One region of the Hymenobacter sp. NBH84 genome, then DNA from elsewhere that is predicted to be linked to it. Evidence: riboswitches for the same ligand, from Rfam matches in the RefSeq annotation. Region 1 holds a riboswitch; each other region holds the start of a gene.
The links. A riboswitch is a leader RNA that binds a small molecule or an ion and turns the genes downstream of it on or off. The one in region 1 is predicted to bind S-adenosylmethionine.

Region 1 (4,256 bases):
CTACCTGAATGCGCGGGTTCACCTCAATGAAGTAAATCTCACCTTCCTCCGGCTTCACCAGAAATTCCACCGTGCCCACGTTGTTGTAGTTCACGGCGCGGGCCAGGCGCAGGGCGTAGTCGTATAATTGCTCGCGTAGTTCCTCGGCTAGGCCCAGGGCGGGCGCTACCTCCACTACCTTCTGGAAGCGGCGCTGCACCGAGCAGTCGCGCTCGTAGAGGTGCGTTACGCTGCCGTAGGCGTCGGCCACTACCTGCACCTCAATGTGCTTGGGTTGCTCCACAAACTTCTCAAGGAATACGGTGTCGTCGCCGAATGCTTTCAGGGCTTCGTTGCGGGCCTCGAAGAAGCCTTTCTCCAGCTGGTCGTCGTCGCGGATGACGCGCATGCCTCTACCGCCGCCGCCGCTGGCAGCCTTCAGCATTACGGGGTAGCCGATGCGGTTGGCTTCGGCGCGAGCTGTTTCGAAGTCATTCAACTCTTCTTCACTGCTCTGAATAATAGGCACTTGCTCGCGCAAGGCCACTTCCTTGGCGCGCACCTTGTCGCCGAGCGCCTCCATCACCTCGGGCCGCGGCCCCACGAAGATGATGCCTTCCTCGCCGCAGCGCCGGGCCAGGGTCGCGTTTTCGCTCAAAAACCCGTAGCCGGGGTGGATGGCGTCTACACCGTTGGCTTTGGCTATGCGCAGCAGGCCTTCAATGTCGAGGTAGGGCTTCAGCGGCTCGTCGTCTTCGCCAATCTGATAGGCCTCATCAGCCTTGTAGCGGTGCAGGGAGTAGCGGTCCTCGAAGGTGTATACGGCTACCGTGGTGATGCCCAATTCGGTAGCGGCACGCATTACGCGAATGGCAATTTCGCCCCGATTGGCAACGAGGAGTTTGCGAATGTTCATGAGTAGGTAGTGGTGTTTTAGTCAGCGCGGCCTCAAACTAGGCAATAATTTAACAGAAAGGACAAAAAAGGCTGCTTTTTACGATCAAAATGACAATTATTAGGCACTTCCATTCAATTTTGTACTCATGCACTCACCTTCGCACTCGCTCGGCATAGCCGAGCGAGTGCGAAGGCGATTGTGGGTAGTGCTACGAGCAAGTACGAAAGCAAATACTTGCCGCCAACCGCGGGCCTCGTATATTTGCCCTACCGCTCCCACAACGGAGCACTTATCAAGAAAGGCGGAGGGACAGGCCCTGCGATGCCTTAGCAACCGGTAGTCATAGCTACAAGGTGCTACATCCTGAATCTGCGACAGCAGATGAAGATAAGTTACGAAAGGCTTAGTGCCCCGTTTTGGGGTTTGGCTCTTCTGACTTGTCGGAAGGGCTTTTTTTGGGCCTTTTCGGGAAGAAATCTTGGTGAGATGCTTTGGGGTGGAGGCGAAATTTTCCCTCACCTACGGCAGTAGCCGCTGCCTTGATTTCGTTTTCCGCATGACTCGCTCCGACATCCGTATTGGTTTATTTGGTTTTGGCGTGGTAGGCCAGGGCCTGCACACTGTTTTAGAACGCACGCCCGGCCTGCGCGCCCGCATTGGCCGCATTGGCGTGAAAGACCGCGCCAAGCAGCGCAGCCTACCCACCGAGCTGTTTACGTTCGACCGCGCCGATCTGCTGAATGATGAGTCCTTGAACGTGATTGTGGAGTTGATTGACGACGCTGACAAAGCCTACCACATCGTGACCGAGGCCCTGCGCCGGGGCAAAGCCGTGGTGACGGCCAACAAAAAGATGTTGGCCGAGCACTTGCCCGAGCTGATAGAATTGCAGCGTCAAACCGGCACTCCGTTGCTCTATGAGGCTGCCGCCTGCGCCAGCTTACCCGTCATTCGGAACCTGGAGGAATACTACGACACCGACTTACTGGAAGCGGTGGAGGGCATCATCAACGGCTCCACCAACTACATTCTCACGGCCATGCACCGCGATGCCATTTCCTTTGCCGAGGCCCTAAGCAAGGCGCAGGCGTTGGGCTTCGCCGAGAGCAATCCTGCTTTAGATGTGGAAGGTCTGGACGCCCGCAACAAGCTGGTGCTGCTGCTCACGCACGCGTTCGGACTGGTGACCTCGCCCCAGCAAATCCTAGCCGTGGGCATCGACCGCCTAAGCGACCTGGCCTCGGACTACGCCCGCGAGAAAGGCCTGTCGCTCAAGCTCATTGCCGAGGCTCGCCGCCTCCCCGACGGCAACGTGGCGGCTGCCGTACTGCCTACCCTGGTGCGCCCCGAGCACGAGCTAGCACGGGTGCAGGACGAGTACAACGGCCTTATCACCCAGAGCGGCTTTGCCGACCGACAGTTTTTTCTGGGCCGCGGGGCAGGCGCGGTGCCTACCGCCTCGGCCGTGCTCAGCGACTTGTCGGCCCTTACCTACGGCTACCGTTACGAGTACAAGAAAATCAGCCAGAACATCGACTCAGCCCTGACGCCCGACGCTGCTGAAGTAGACGTGCTGGTGACGTTCACGGACGAGCATGTCCCCCAGGAAGCCGACTTCACGCGGGTGCACGAAACCTTCCGCTCGGCCGTGCGCGGGCATTACCTCACAGGTACCATTGGGCTGGCTCAACTGGCGCAAGCCGAGTGGCTGCGGCTGCCCGGCATTTGCGTAGTGCGCCTCCCTACCCCGTTGCGAGCAGCAGCTACCGCTCGGCCCGCCGATACCCAGCTCGCCGGAGCCGCCGCGTATTTTGCCGAGTAATTGATTGTCTATCAACTTATAGTTCGACGGCTATCGGGAAAGAATCCTGCTAGCTGTCGAGCTTTTTTGAGCTGGTAATAACCACCTACAGCCATTCCTGCGTAGCAGAAACTCAACCGTTCACTTGCTTCGCTTTTCATGGAATTTGCTGATAAGAATATTCTCCTGGTAGGTGCATCCTCCGGTATTGGCTTGGCTACAGCTCACCTGCTGCATGGCCTGAAAGCCAATCTGTTCACGGCCTCGCGGCACGAGTCGCCGGAGCTGGCCGAGTTGGGCACCACCTTCCTACCCCTCGACGTTACGCAGCCCCTTGCCGCTACCGCTTTCGACTCCCTACCCGACACCTTGCACGGTGTGGTATACTGCCCCGGCAGCATTCGGCTACGGCCCTTCGAGCGCATTGCGCCGGCTGATTTTCGGCAGGATTTTGAGCTGAACGTGCTGGGTGCTGTGCAAGTGGTGCAGGCCGTGGTGAAGCGGCTGAAAAAAGCCAATGGCGCTTCCATCGTGCTTTTCAGCACCGTAGCCGCCGAAACGGGCATGAGTTTTCATACCAGCGTGGCCACGGTGAAAGCCGCCGTGGAAGGCCTCACCCGCGCCCTGGCCGCCGAGTATGCTGGCGCTAACATCCGCGTGAACTGCATCGCGCCTTCCCTCACCGATACGCCCCTGGCAGCTACCCTCCTCAACACCCCCGAGAAGGCCGAGGCAAGCGCCAAGCGCCACCCCTTGCAGCGCGTGGGGCAGCCCCAGGATATGGCCTACATGACGTCGTTCCTACTATCCGACCACAGCAGCTTCATCACGGGCCAGGTCTTGCCCGTGCATGGTGGCATGGGCCGGTTGAAGTAAGGCAGTGATGTTTTGTAATCTGTCATCCTGAGCTTGCGAAGGACCTTCTCACGCTAGAACGAGTCGTTGTTACGATGGTCGTTCTACCGTGAGAAGGTCCTTCGCAAGCTCAGGATGACAGATTTTTCAGTTGCATAAGAAACAACCCTTATGAAAATCACGATTTTCTGGCACCGGCGCGACTTGCGCATCACCGATAATACCGGCCTAGCAGCCGCTTTGCAAGACAATGCGCCGGTAATACCGCTGTTCATTTTCGACCGCGACATTCTGGATAAACTGCTCAGCAAGCAGGACGCCCGCGTGACGTTCATTTACGACGCCGTGGAGCAGCTGGCGCAGGAAACCCAGGACAACGGCGGCACCATGCTGGTGTTTTACGGCAAGCCGGAGGAGGTTTTCGAGCAGTTGTTGAAGGACTACGACCTAGCCGCCGTGCACACCAACGAGGACTACGAGCCCTACGCCCGCCAACGAGATGAGGCTATTGGCAAACTGTTGGACAAGCACGATGTGCCCTTTACGACGCACAAAGACCAGGTGATTTTTGCTAAGGACGAGGTGCTAACCAAAGCGGGCACACCGCCTAAAGTATACGGTCCCTACAATAAGGCTTGGCGGGCCGCTTTGCAGGACGACAGCTTCCAGGAACGGCCGTCGCGGCGGTTATTCACCAAGGAAAACCTGCACCATATTGCGCAT
Region 2 (4,256 bases), 1.3 Mb from region 1:
CCGTGTAGCCCTTCTCGCCGGCCACGTAGAACGTGGTAGGATCGGGGGTGTTGAGGGCGGCACCTTGCTCGAAGCGCTCCACCAGATCGGGGTTGGCAATGAACGGCACACCGAAGGCAATCAGATCGGCTTCGTTGTTAGCCAAGGCTGCCTCCGCAGTTTCCTGGGTGTAGCCACCGTTCAGGATAAAGGTGCCGTTGAAAATTTCGTGCAGCTTGGCGGCCACGGCCGGCCGGCTAGGCTGGGCCATGGGGTGGCCGGGTAGGGCCTCAATCACGTGCAGGTAGGCCAGGTTGAACTGGTTCAGTTGCTCCGTTACATAGCTGAACGTCGCCACTGGATCGGAATCCTGAATGCTGGCGCTACCCTGGGGCGAGAAGCGGATGCCCACACGGTCGGCGCCCAGCTCGTCTACCACGGCCTGCACCACTTCCAGCACAAAGCGGCTGCGGTTTTCTACGCTGCCGCCATACTCGTCGGTACGCTGGTTGGAGCCGTCTTGCAGGAACTGGTCGAGCAAGTAGCCGTTGGCGCCGTGAATTTCGGCGCCGTCAAAGCCGGCGGCTTTGGCATTGCGGGCGGCCTGGCGGAACTGGTCTACCACACCGGGGATTTCGCTCAGCTCCAGGGCGCGGGGGGTAGGCACTTCTTCCATGCCCTTGCCTGTGAAAGCCTTTGCGCCCTCCGGCTTAATAGCCGATGGCCCCACCGGCAACTCACCATTATGGAAAAACGGGTGCGATACACGACCCACGTGCCACAGCTGAATGTAGATGCGCCCGCCTGCTTCGTGCACCGCGTCGGTTACCTTTTTCCAGCCGGCCACCTGCTCCTCAGAGTAGATGCCGGGCGTGTTGATGTAGCCCACGCCTTGCTCCGATACCTGCGAGCCCTCCGTGATAATCAGGCCCGCCGAAGCGCGCTGCACGTAGTATTCCACGTGCATGTCGGTGGGCTTGTGCTCGGGGTTGTCGGCGCGGCTGCGCGTCATGGGGGCCATCACGAGGCGGTTGGGTAGGGAAAGAGCGCCCACGGTGAAGGGCGAGAAAAGATGGGTTGTCTGTGTCATGTTGAGTGGGTGTACAGCTACAGCAAAGGTGCTGCGCGTATCGGTGTCTACAACTCATGTTTGTACACGAATGTTTTGGCTGGTGCAGAGGTTATCAAATCTTAACACGCTCATGCTGCCGCGCCATCTTGCTCGCTGGTACTACTATCTATCACCCTACTGCGCCACAACCTCTACCCGCCGGTTGCGAGGCCGCTGGCGCGGGTCGCGGTTATCAGCCACTGGCCGGGTGCCACCATAGCCCACCGCCGCTAGCCGGAGCGAATCGATGCCTTGCTGCACCAGGTAGCGCCGCACTACCTGGGCACGTTTCTCAGAAAGATGTTGGTTGAGCGCCGCATCGCCTACATTATCGGTGTGGCCGGCTATTGCTAAGCGGAGCGCGGGCTGTTGCTCTAGGGTGCGGGCTAGCGCGTTCAGGGTAGGGTAGGAGGTAGGTAGCAACGCCGCCGTGCTGCGGGTGAAATAGAGGTTGGGTAACGTAAGGGTCTCGCCCTTCGTGAGCGTGTTCAGAGTAGGCAGAAGAAGAATTGGTGCTACAGCATCGGCGTCGGCTGCCTGGGGGCGCAACGCCGTAAGCGGCTGGATGGTGGCTGGGCGGCGCGTAGCCAGTTTGGTTTGCCGAGCCTTAGCCACGGATGCCACTTTGGAAGCAGTGGTAGTTGGTGGAGCACTGGGTGCGGCGGCTACTGTTGGCGGCAGAGTAGGGGTAGGGCGCGGCGCGGCTGTAGCCGGTAAAGAGGGGTAGAGGTAGCGCGTAGGAATAGGTGCCGGGTCAGTTTCGCCAAACCCTACGGCCTCACGCACCTTATCCCACCACGAAGGCTCCGTGAGAGGTGGTGTTTGCCAGGCCAGCAGCGCTCGGGTGTCGAAGTTTGCCTGAAAGTACTCCACTCGTATAGGGTAGTAGCGCCCAGCCTTCAAGATCATATGCGTAGAAGATATGGTAACTGGCTGATATTGCCAGGAGTCCAAGATTTGCTGCTGCCCAATCCATACGCGCATGCCATCGTCAGTAGCAATCTTGAATTTGTAAGTACCCGTCGAGGGAGCGTAGAGGTAGCCCGTCCAGCGTACCGAAAACCACTGGCCCGGCACCCCCGGCCCCGGCGATACATACCGCTCCGATGGTCGGCCGGGGGTAGGCGGGCTGTAGGTCCAGTCGAAGTCGATATTCTTATCGAGGCGAGTGAGTACCAGCTTCTCAAAGTCGCGCCCAGCATAGTACTGTCCTCGCAAACCCGTGCCGGCAGAAGGCGGCATAATAGTCTGCGCTAACACCGCACGGCTGAGCAGGAAACCAGAAAGCAGGAGGAAAATCCGCATAAGGTGCATAACCACGAAACCAGCGGGGGATAGATGCTCTGGGTTACTAGCCGCTGATGATACAAAATGCGGCAGAAGTAAAAGCCGTGACGATTTTTTCAACAGAGTGGCGCCTCCTACTCATCAAACAAGATTTTCGATCTACCAAGCCAACCTCGCGCAGCAGCCTCAGCAGAAAAGCCAGGACGGTTGTAATCTGAGCTTTGAGCTGTATCTTTGCGTATTACTTATCCAGAAAGACCGAGGGATTGGGCCCTGTGACGTCTTGGCAACCTGACATATTACAAGGTGCCAACTCCCATTTCGCCCTAGCTATTGGGCGGAAGAAGATAAGTACAGGAACCTGCTTCGGCGGTTTTCTCTTTCTGGATAAGCTTTCGTACCCGCTGCTTTCCCGAAGGAAAATCCATGAAGACGACCTGCCCCGACTCCCCGCTCTACGACATCCTCCAACGCCGCCTCCTGATCCTAGACGGCGCCATGGGCACCATGATTCAGCGCTACACGCTGACGGAGGAGGACTTTCGCGGCCCGCGGTTTGCCGACCACGCCAAGCCCCTGCGCGGCAACAACGACCTGCTCTCGCTCACGCGCCCCGACATCATCAAGAGCATCCACGCGGAGTACTTTGCCGCTGGTGCCGATATGGTGGAAACCAATACTTTCTCCGGCACCACCATCGCCCAGGCCGACTACGCGCTGGAACACATTGTATATGAGCTGAACTACGAGTCGGCGCGGCTGGCCCGCGAAGTAGCCGACGAGTTTACGGCCAAGGACCCCAGCAAGCCGCGTTTCGTGGCCGGCGCCATTGGCCCGACCAACCGCACCGCCTCCCTCTCGCCCGATGTGAACCGCCCCGGCTTCCGCGCTGTGACCTTCGACGAGCTGGCCCACGCCTACCACGAGCAAGTGCGTGGCCTGGTAGACGGTGGCTCCGACGCCCTGCTCATCGAAACCATCTTCGACACGCTGAACGCCAAGGCGGCCCTGTACGCGGTGCAGCAGTTCTTCGATGAAGGCGGCCGGCAGGTGCCCATCATGATTTCCGGTACCATCACCGACGCTTCGGGCCGTACCCTGAGCGGCCAGACGGTAGAGGCGTTCTGGAACTCCATTCGTCACCTGCCCCTACTCAGCGTGGGCCTGAACTGCGCCCTCGGTGCCGATCAGCTTAAAGTATATGTGAAGGAGTTGAGCCGCATTGCCGACGTGCACATTTCCGCCTACCCCAACGCTGGCCTACCCAACGCCTTTGGTGGGTATGATGAGTCGGCCGAGGAGTTTGCGGGTTTGGTGGAAGGCTACCTCACCGATGGCCTCGTGACGGTGGTAGGCGGCTGCTGCGGCACCACGCCCCAGCACATTGCCGAGCTGGCCCGCCTGGCCGACAAGTACAAGCCGCGCACCCTACCCAAGGTGCCGCCCGCTACCCGCCTGAGCGGGTTGGAGCCGTTCGGTATCACCGAGCAGAGCTTATTTGTGAACGTGGGCGAGCGGTGCAACGTGACCGGCTCGCGCGCCTTCGCCCGCCTCATTCGTACCGGCAACTACGAAGCTGCCCTGGCGGTAGCCCGCGACCAGGTAGAAGGCGGCGCCCAAGTCATCGACGTGAACATGGACGAAGGCATGCTCGATTCGGAGCAGGCCATGACCACCTTCCTCAACCTGATTGCCTCCGAGCCCGACATTGCCCGTGTGCCCGTCATGATCGACTCCTCGAAGTGGAGCGTGCTGGAAGCTGGCCTGAAGTGTGTGCAGGGCAAGAGCATTGTCAACTCCATTTCCCTCAAGGAAGGCGAAGAAGTATTTAAGGCCCGTGCCCGCACGGTGCGCCAGTACGGCGCGGCCGTGGTGGTGA
Region 3 (4,256 bases), 2.2 Mb from region 1:
CGTGCGCCCGGTACGCACTTCCTGCGCATAGAATATACCTCAAATTGGAGCCGGTGCCGAGGGAACGTTTAAAAGTCCCACCCCAAAAACAAAACCCAGTCGGCACCGGACCAATTAGATTGTCATTTCGAACGCAGTGAGAAATCTGAGTAAAACCTGGGGTCTTCACTCAGATTTCTCACTGCGTTCCAAATGACAGGCTTATACTTCCAGCGGCTGCACGTGCTCCTTGGCTGGCTTTTGCAGCGCCTCCTCCGACTCGTCGGGGGTAGCGAGGTTTTTCACCGCATCAAAAGCTTGTTGCAGGTCACCTTTGATGTCTTCAAAGTGCTCAATGCCTACTGAGAGGCGCAGGGAGGTAGGCATCACGCCCGAGGCTAGCTGCTCTGCTTCCGACAACTGCTGGTGCGTGGTAGCCGAAGGCTGGATGATGAGCGTTTTGGCATCGCCTACGTTGGCCAAGTGGCTCACTAGCTTCAGGTTGTCGATGAACTGAGTAGCCGTTTCCTTCGAGCCTTTGATGCTGAATGTAAGCACGCCGCCTGCGCCTTTGGGCAGGTATTTCTGCGCCAGGGGGTAGTAGGGGCTGCTTTGTAGACCAGGGTAGTTCACCGATTCCACTTGCGGATGCTGCTCCAGCCAGTTCGCAATTTTCAGGGTGTTTTCTACCGTGCGCTCCACGCGCAACGAGAGCGTTTCCAGGCCAATCAGTAGCTGCCAGGAGTTGAAGGGGCTGATGGCGGGACCGAAGTCGCGCAGGCCCTCTACCCGTGCCCGAATGGCAAAAGCGATGTTGCCAAATGGCCCGCCTACCCCAAATACGTCGTTGAACACCAGACCATGGTAGCCATCCGATGGCTCCGTGAACTGCGGGAACTTGCCGTTGCCGAAGTCATACTTGCCGCCGTCTACAATCACGCCGCCCACGCTGGTGCCGTGGCCGCCAATCCACTTCGTGGCCGATTCTACCACGATGTGCGCGCCGTGCTCCAGGGGACGGAACAGGTAGCCGCCCGCCCCAAAGGTGTTGTCTACTACCACCGGCAGGTCGTGCTTTTTGGCAATAGCCGTAATCTTCTCGAAGTCTGGAATACTGAAGCTGGGGTTGCCGATGGTTTCCAGGTAGATAGCCTTGGTTTTGTCGTCAATCAGCTTCTCAAATTCCTCGGGCTTGTCGCCATCGGCGAAACGCACTTCAATGCCCAGCCGCTTAAATGCTACCTTAAACTGGTTGTAGGTGCCACCATAGAGGTAGGTGGTGCTCACGAAGTTGTCGCCGGCCTGCAAGATGTTGTTGAGGGCGATGAACTGCGCCGCCTGGCCCGAGCCTACTGCCACAGCCGCTACCCCGCCTTCCAGAGCCGCCACGCGCTGCTCAAACACGTCGGTGGTGGGGTTCATTAGGCGGGTGTAGATGTTGCCAAACTCCTTCAGTGCAAACAGGTTAGCACCGTGCTCCGCGTTTTTGAACACGTAGGAAGTAGTTTGGTACAACGGTACGGCACGGGCACCCGTGGTAGGGTCGGGTTGTTGGCCGGCGTGGAGTTGGAGGGTTTCGAAGTGGAGGTTCTGCGTAGACATATGGAAAACGAAAAAAACGAGTCAGAGAAGAAGAAAAAAGTAGAATTAGGAAACTCTAGGGGCTGTCGGAGCCGGGCCAGGGACGCAGCAGGGCATGCGTCGGAGGAGAGGGCCGCTTGTGCGCAGGGCAACAAGTGGCGTGCTGGCAAGGAAAAGAAGCGATGCGCGCTACGGCAGCATCAAAGAGCTACATCCGACAACCCCAACACATTCGCATTCGCATCGGCGCAGCAGCCAGCGAAATGCAAGAACCCGCAAAACTTTCGGAGCGCGACGAGGCGGCCGGAGTGTGCGGGTGGGTAGGGATGAAGTCGGATGAAAGCAACATGTGGTACTCAAGGTTATAGTTCCCACCGGCAATACGCCAAGCGGGCAGGAATTGGCACCTGTCGCGCTTCTGCGGATGGTTGCCAGTGGGTCACGGAGCCTGTTCTCTCGCCACTTCTGTATAAATCTCAAAAAAACTACCCCAGCGTGTTGGGGGAGTACCGGGTTGGTGGTTGCAAATGTAAAGGCAGGATTTTAAAATCCAAACTTTAACGAAAATATTTTTTCGACACGACGGCCGGAAATGCAATGGGGCTGCGAGGGCCGTAGGAGAGAGGTATATACAAGAAAAAAAGCCGCTTTCTGTAGCAGAAAGCGGCTTTTTGATATATTGGGTTAGCTTAGAGCTTAGGCAATTGTAACACTTGGCCCACCTCGATCTTGTCGGGGTTGCTGCCAATAGTGCCTTTGTTGGCGTCGTAAATCTGGTGCCACTTGCTGGCGTCGCCGTAGTGGTTTTTAGCAATTTTGGAGAGCGAGTCGCCGCTTACTACCGTGTAGGTTTCGCTCGTGGTAGCTGCTGCGGTAGTGGTATCGGCTTTGCTGTTGCCGAAGAAATCGGTGTCGGCATTGGCGTTGGGCGTCCCGGCGGCGGGGGCAACAGGTTTTTCTTCGCCTTTATTCAGAAAATCAAAGAGTCCCATGATATATCAAATGCTAGGAGGTGAGGGAACTAGGAAAAACCGCATGTGGCTGAGCCTCATACGGTCTTGCGTAACTTACGCTTGCCGGGCATTTTGGTTGTGCGGAGCACGGTAGCGCTTGCGTGTGGTAAACTCTTTCGAGCTAGGGGCGTAGAAGTCGCAATATCGGCGCAGTGCTATACCGTATTGTGCGATTTGCTTTATTCACCCCATTTCACTCCTCCCTATGAAACGTTCTCCTCTTTCTTACCTAGCCAGCCTGTTGGTACTAGTGTCTCTGTTCATGGCTAGCTGTAGCTCAGAAAACAAAGTAGGCGAAACCAACCTGCTCTATGGCACCGACAGCAAAACCTGGACAACTGACAAAGAAACCAATGCCGCCGGCGAAAAAGTGGCCCAAACCAGCGCCGACAAGAAAACAGAGCTAAAATTCTACTCCAATGGTTCGTTCAATATGTCGTCGCCCGCGCAGAGCATGCAGGGCAACTACACCTTCGACCAAACGGCCAAGAAAATTACCCTCACGCCTACTGGCGCGCCCAATTCTATGACGTTCGACGTGGTGAACCTGACCAAGGATGAAATCACGCTGAAAGCTCCCGACGGCTCGCAGATGATGCTGGAAGCTCAATAGAAATATTGGTTGGGTTTTAAGTGTCGAATGAGCTTTGACACACAACACAAAAGGCCCGCTGACGAAGATAGTCAGCGGGCCTTTTGTGTTGTGTAGGAGGGGTAGGCTCGTTACGACGCCATAACCTCGGCCGCTGCTCGCCGGCCAAACACCCGGCCTACCCACCGCGGCAGGAAAATGGCGCCGAATACCAGGTACAGGTAGTAGGTAGTGATGCGATAGAGTAGCACAATGAAATTGGTCATGGTGGGCGTGCCGATGAACTTGCCGAAGAAGGTAGGGAAAGCACCTTCGGCAATACCTGCGCCACCGGGCGTAATAGCCAGCAACAGAATTACTTTGTAGGTAAGGTTGCGGGCGAAAATCATGGCAAAATCGTGGCCCGTAACCTGAATGAAAGCGGCAATAATGCAGCCGATAACCGCGTAGCGGGCCGTCCAGACGAAAAATGGTAGAGAAGATGGCGCGCAGCCAGTAGCCCGCGCCGTTGCCACGCAGCTGGGCCGAGGCCGCTACCATCTCGGCGCCGTGCTGGTAGGCGCTGCCACGCCACCGCCGCAGCAGCTGCCACGAAAAGAACCGCACCAGAAACCGTCGCACCGATATGGGGTTGATAAACAGCGCGTACAACATCAGCCCAGAGTAAAGCGACACCATCACGTAGCTCAGCACAAAGGCAATTTGCAAGGTAGTGATGAGGCCGCTGTGCAGGGTTTCGTCGGGGTAGAGGCCCTCGCCGGCCAGCAGCACCACTAGCGGAACCAGCACCACATAGTACATATTATCCAGCAGGGCTGTCACCATCACATAGGCCAGCGATTTGCCTAACGTAATGCCTTCTTTATTCAGCAGAAAGGGTGCTACCGAGGTGCCGCCTACCGCCGAGGGTAGAACACAGGAGGCAAATTCCCAGACCATAATTACCTCCATGCTAGCCCGCCAGCTTAATACTTTCTCCGAAATGTGCCGGATGCGGTACATATAGCCCGCATCGCGGGCAATAAGCACGAGTAGAGTAATAAATAACCAGTGCAATTTTGCATTGGCCAGTGGGGCAAGGTCGCCGGGCT
Region 4 (4,256 bases), 1.1 Mb from region 1:
GCGCGGCGTGGTGAAGTATTTATAGGCAACGTCGATGGTAATGCCTTGCTCGCGCTCAGCTTTCAAGCCATCGGTTAGCAAAGCCAAGTCTACGTTGCCTTGGGCAGCGCCCCGGCTTTCCAGCGCCGCCAGAATATCCAGCGACACTGAATCGGAGTCGTACAGCAACCGGCCAATCAGCGTGCTTTTGCCGTCGTCTACACTGCCGCAGGTGATAAATCGAAGAAGATCCATGAGATGGAATGGTGAAATTGTGGGATTGTGAAATTGTGAGTTTGTCGTGTGGGTGAATTGTGCGTGTAATTCACAACTTCACCCTTCACAACTTCACCATTTAGAAATAGCCGTTGCGTTTACGGTCTTCCATGCCGGTTTCCGAGATGGTATCGTCGAGGCGGGTGGCACCCCGCTCGCTCACCTTGGCCTGGATGATATCGGCAATGATGTCTTCCACGGTGCTGGCGTCGCTGGCCACGGCGGCCGTGCAAGTGGCGTCGCCTACAGTGCGGAAGCGCACCTGACGGCTCACAATCTCATCGTCGGCATCGAGGTGCAGGTGTTCTGTGAGGCCCAGTAGTTGGCCGCCGGGTAGCACCACGCACTGGCGCTCGTGAGCAAAGTAGATTTCGGGTAGGGCAATGTTTTCGCGGCGAATGTAATTCCACACGTCCAGCTCGGTCCAGTTGGAAATAGGGAACACGCGCACGTTTTCGCCTTTCTGAATTTTGCCGTTGTAGATGTTCCACAATTCGGGGCGCTGGCGCTTGGGGTCCCACTGGCCGAAGTCGTCGCGCACAGAAAAAATACGCTCCTTGGCGCGGGCTTTCTCTTCGTCGCGGCGCGCCCCGCCGATACAGGCATCAAACTCAAACTCCTCAATTACATCCAGTAGCGTGTAGGTTTGGAGCGGATTGCGGCTGGGGTATTTGCCAGTGGGGTCCTGCAAGCCTTTCTGCTTGATGGTGTCTTCTACCTTGCGCACCACCAGCTTCTCGCCGAGCTGCGCGGCCAGCGCGTCGCGGAAGGCCAGCACCTCAGGAAAGTTGTGGCCCGTGTCTACGTGCACCAGTGGAAACGGAAACTTGCCCGGCCGAAAAGCCTTTTCGGCCAATCGTGTGAGCACAATAGAGTCTTTGCCGCCCGAAAACAGCAACGCCGGCCGCTCAAACTGGCCCGCTACTTCGCGCAAAATGTGAATGGCTTCGGCTTCTAGCCGGTCCAGGTAATCAAGGGTAGGCATATAGTGAGTTGTCTGTATTCAGTTGTTAGTTGCCAAACGGAGACGTCATTTCGACCAGCGGGAAAAATGACGTTCCGGTTTAGCAATTGATCTACGCTGGCACCGATTCTACCACGGGGTCGGGGCCGTTGTGGGTAGCGTGCAGGCCGCACTCCTTGGCATCAGCATTTTCCCACCACCAGCGCCCAGCCCGGAAATCCTCACCCGGCTTGATGGCGCGGGTGCAGGGCGCACAGCCAATGCTTACGAAACCTTGCTGGTGCAAGGGGTTGGTAGGCACGCCATTATCTTTGGCAAATGCCCAGCACTGCTCCCAAGTCCAGTTGAACAGCGGGTGTATTTTGACAAGCTGATGCGGCTCGTCCCACTCCACGGGCTCCATCGTCTGGCGGTTCTGCGACTGCTCGGCCCGGATGCCGGTAATCCAGATCTGCTGACCTTGCAGCGCCCGGTTCAACGGTTCCACTTTGCGAATACCGCAGCATTCCTTTCGGTTCTCGATGCTCTCGTAGAAGCTGTTGGGGCCTTTGGCTTCTACCAATGCCTGCACACTATCGGTCTGCGGGGCGTAGGCTTTGATGGGCTTCTGATATTTCAGAATAGTCTTGCTCCAGGTGGAATACGTCTCCTGAAAATTGCGGCCCGTATCCAGCGTGAACACCTCAATGGGTAGGTCGTGCGCAAAAATCAGGTGAGTAATAATCTGATCCTCAATGCCAAAAGAGGTAGAGAAAGTAATTTTGCCGGGAGCCTCTTCTACCGCAGTGCGCAGGATATCTAGTGCATCCTGGGTAGCAAACTGCTGGCGTAGGTCGGAAACCCGCGATTCGAGGGAAGTAGACATAAAACGAAAAAAATCTAGAGGAAGAAGTGCGGACGAGGCCGCGGAAGGGTAGCCGGCGGCAGCTGTGGCTGCTTGTGCGCGGTACGGATGGGGAGTCGGGGCCTTGCCGGTGGCACTTTAGGCAGGCAGACTCAGGTCAAAGGGAAATGCTTCCCGGTCGTTTCAACAACAACAGGCACAGCAGCACATCATACCCATGCAGGCGGCCACACGGCCGGAGAGGGTAGGAGAAGCAAGTGTGCGGAGGTTGTTGGAATGGACCACGGTTGTTTGTTTTTATATGGTCAGGACTTGGCACCGTTCCGCATTAAGCGGAGGTTGCCGGCGTTTCGTCGAGCCTGTCTCTCCACGCCTCTGTATAAAAACAATCCTTCAAAGGGAAAGAATTGGTGGCACAAAGGTAAAGACACAGCGCCGAAAAACACAAATAAAAAATATCCGACCCGCTATACGTAGCAGGTCGGATATAACTAGCGAAGGTAAGAAAGGTTCTGAGCGGGCTAACTATAGCTAGAAAAGTGGGTTTTCCATACTAGCACGTCATTTCGAGCCGGTCGAGGAATCTCGCGTGCTCCCGGTAATTTCTATCTTTCATCAGCACGCGAGATTCCTCGACCAGCTCGGAATGACGTGCTAACTGATCAGGCGCTGCTAATTCTGGCGAATCATGTTCACCACGCCTTCTACCCATTGCGGATGCGAGTTCAGGGAAGGCACCAGCTGCCAGTGCTTACCGCCGGATTCCTCAAACAATTCCTTGAACTCCACGCCTACCTCAATGGTCGTCTCTAGGCAGTCGGCCACGAAAGCGGGGGAGAAGGCCAGCACGTTGTGAATGCCTTTTTTGGGGAATTCCTTCAGCACTTCGTCGGAGTAGGGTTGCAGCCACGGGTCGCGCAGGCGGCTTTGCAGGCGGCTCTGGAAGGCCACAGTGTACTGGTCGTCGCGCAGGCCCAGGCCTTTGGCTAGCAGGCGCGAGGTTTCGAAGCATTGCGCCCGGTAGCAGTAGCGGTTGTTCTTGTTGTAGGTGTTGCAGCACTTGCCCAGCTGGCAGTAGCCTTTGAAGCTACCCTTCAGCACGTGGCGCTCTGGTATGCCGTGGTAGCTGAACAGCACATGGTCGTAGTCGTGTTTGGCCATTTCGGCCTTGCCCAGTGTCACGAAGGTGCCGATGAAGCTAGGGTCATCGGTGAAATTGCTGATAAAGCTGATGCTGGGCACAATCCACCACTTGCTCACAATATCCATCACCTTTTCCTGCACCGAGCCCGTGCTAGCTGCCGCGTACTGCGGAAACAAGGGTAGCACAATGATGCGGTCTACGGCTGCGTCGCGCAGCTCCTCCAGCCCTTTCTCGATGCTAGGGTTCTGATAGCGCATTCCGAAGGCTACCACGTACTCGTCGCCCAACTGCTCCTGCACCAGCTTCTGCAAATCCAGGCCGTGGTAGAGTAGGGGCGAACCGCGCTCCGTGTCCCAGAGCTGCTGGTAGATTTTGGCCGATTTGGGCGCCCGCAGCGGCACTACCAAGCCTTGAAAAAGAGGGTAACGCACGGCGGCCGGCATGTCAATTACACGGCCATCGGTGAGAAACTCATTGAGGTAGCGGCGCACGTCGGGCGTACGGGGCGAGTCGGGTGTGCCAAGGTTGACGAGCAGGACGCCAACGCGGCGTTTGGGAGTGGCGGGAGTAGGCATTATTATTTAGCTGATAGCTAGTAGCGGTTGGCTATTCGCTTTTTTCGATAGAACGGACAGCTCCTAGGCTCACTTATGTCTAGAGGCTGACTATGTAACCGCAAAGTTGGCCGGTTATCTTCAATCCAACCACAAAAAAGCTAACGACTGCCAGCTACTAGCTAAAAGCTCAAAATACCCGTACCTTTGCGGGCTAATTCCCTGACAACCCGTGAATACCGAACCAAAACCGCACCGCGCCGGCTTCGTGAGCATCATCGGCAAGCCCAACGTGGGCAAGTCGACGTTGATGAACGCCCTGATGGGTGAGCGGCTTAGCATTGTTACCAGCAAGGCCCAGACCACGCGTCACCGCATCCTGGGCATTCTGAACGGCGATGATTTCCAGTTGGTCTATTCCGACACGCCCGGCATTATTCAGCCCAAGTACGAGTTGCACAGCGCCATGATGTCGTTTGTGTACTCATCGCTGGA

Region 2: another riboswitch for S-adenosylmethionine. It lies ahead of metH (methionine synthase); the one in region 1 lies ahead of F1C16_RS04170 (homoserine dehydrogenase).
Region 3: another riboswitch for S-adenosylmethionine. It lies ahead of F1C16_RS15155 (O-acetylhomoserine aminocarboxypropyltransferase/cysteine synthase family protein); the one in region 1 lies ahead of F1C16_RS04170 (homoserine dehydrogenase).
Region 4: another riboswitch for S-adenosylmethionine. It lies ahead of F1C16_RS19815 (phosphoadenylyl-sulfate reductase); the one in region 1 lies ahead of F1C16_RS04170 (homoserine dehydrogenase).

What each region holds. Positions count from the first base shown of each region.
Region 1 is NZ_CP043644.1:1,000,644-1,004,899, reverse strand. It holds gene F1C16_RS04175 (pyruvate carboxylase) at 1-895, opposite strand, end outside; SAM riboswitch class I at 1,164-1,271, shown strand; gene F1C16_RS04170 (homoserine dehydrogenase) at 1,434-2,699, shown strand; gene F1C16_RS04165 (SDR family NAD(P)-dependent oxidoreductase) at 2,838-3,554, shown strand; gene F1C16_RS04160 (deoxyribodipyrimidine photo-lyase) at 3,705-4,256, shown strand, end outside.
Region 2 is NZ_CP043644.1:4,474,162-4,478,417, forward strand. It holds gene F1C16_RS18760 (alkene reductase) at 1-1,069, opposite strand, end outside; gene F1C16_RS18765 (PA14 domain-containing protein) at 1,226-2,395, opposite strand; SAM riboswitch class I at 2,620-2,731, shown strand; gene metH (methionine synthase) at 2,804-4,256, shown strand, end outside.
Region 3 is NZ_CP043644.1:3,604,503-3,608,758, reverse strand. It holds gene F1C16_RS15155 (O-acetylhomoserine aminocarboxypropyltransferase/cysteine synthase family protein) at 202-1,581, opposite strand; SAM riboswitch class I at 1,920-2,036, opposite strand; gene F1C16_RS15150 (LysM peptidoglycan-binding domain-containing protein) at 2,250-2,552, opposite strand; gene F1C16_RS15145 (hypothetical protein) at 2,779-3,186, shown strand; gene F1C16_RS23055 (hypothetical protein) at 3,297-3,680, opposite strand; partial or broken gene F1C16_RS23050 (lysylphosphatidylglycerol synthase domain-containing protein) at 3,790-4,256, opposite strand, start outside.
Region 4 is NZ_CP043644.1:4,725,400-4,729,655, forward strand. It holds gene F1C16_RS19805 (sulfate adenylyltransferase subunit 1) at 1-234, opposite strand, end outside; gene cysD (sulfate adenylyltransferase subunit CysD) at 335-1,240, opposite strand; gene F1C16_RS19815 (phosphoadenylyl-sulfate reductase) at 1,332-2,084, opposite strand; SAM riboswitch class I at 2,358-2,449, opposite strand; gene hemH (ferrochelatase) at 2,736-3,782, opposite strand; gene era (GTPase Era) at 3,994-4,256, shown strand, end outside.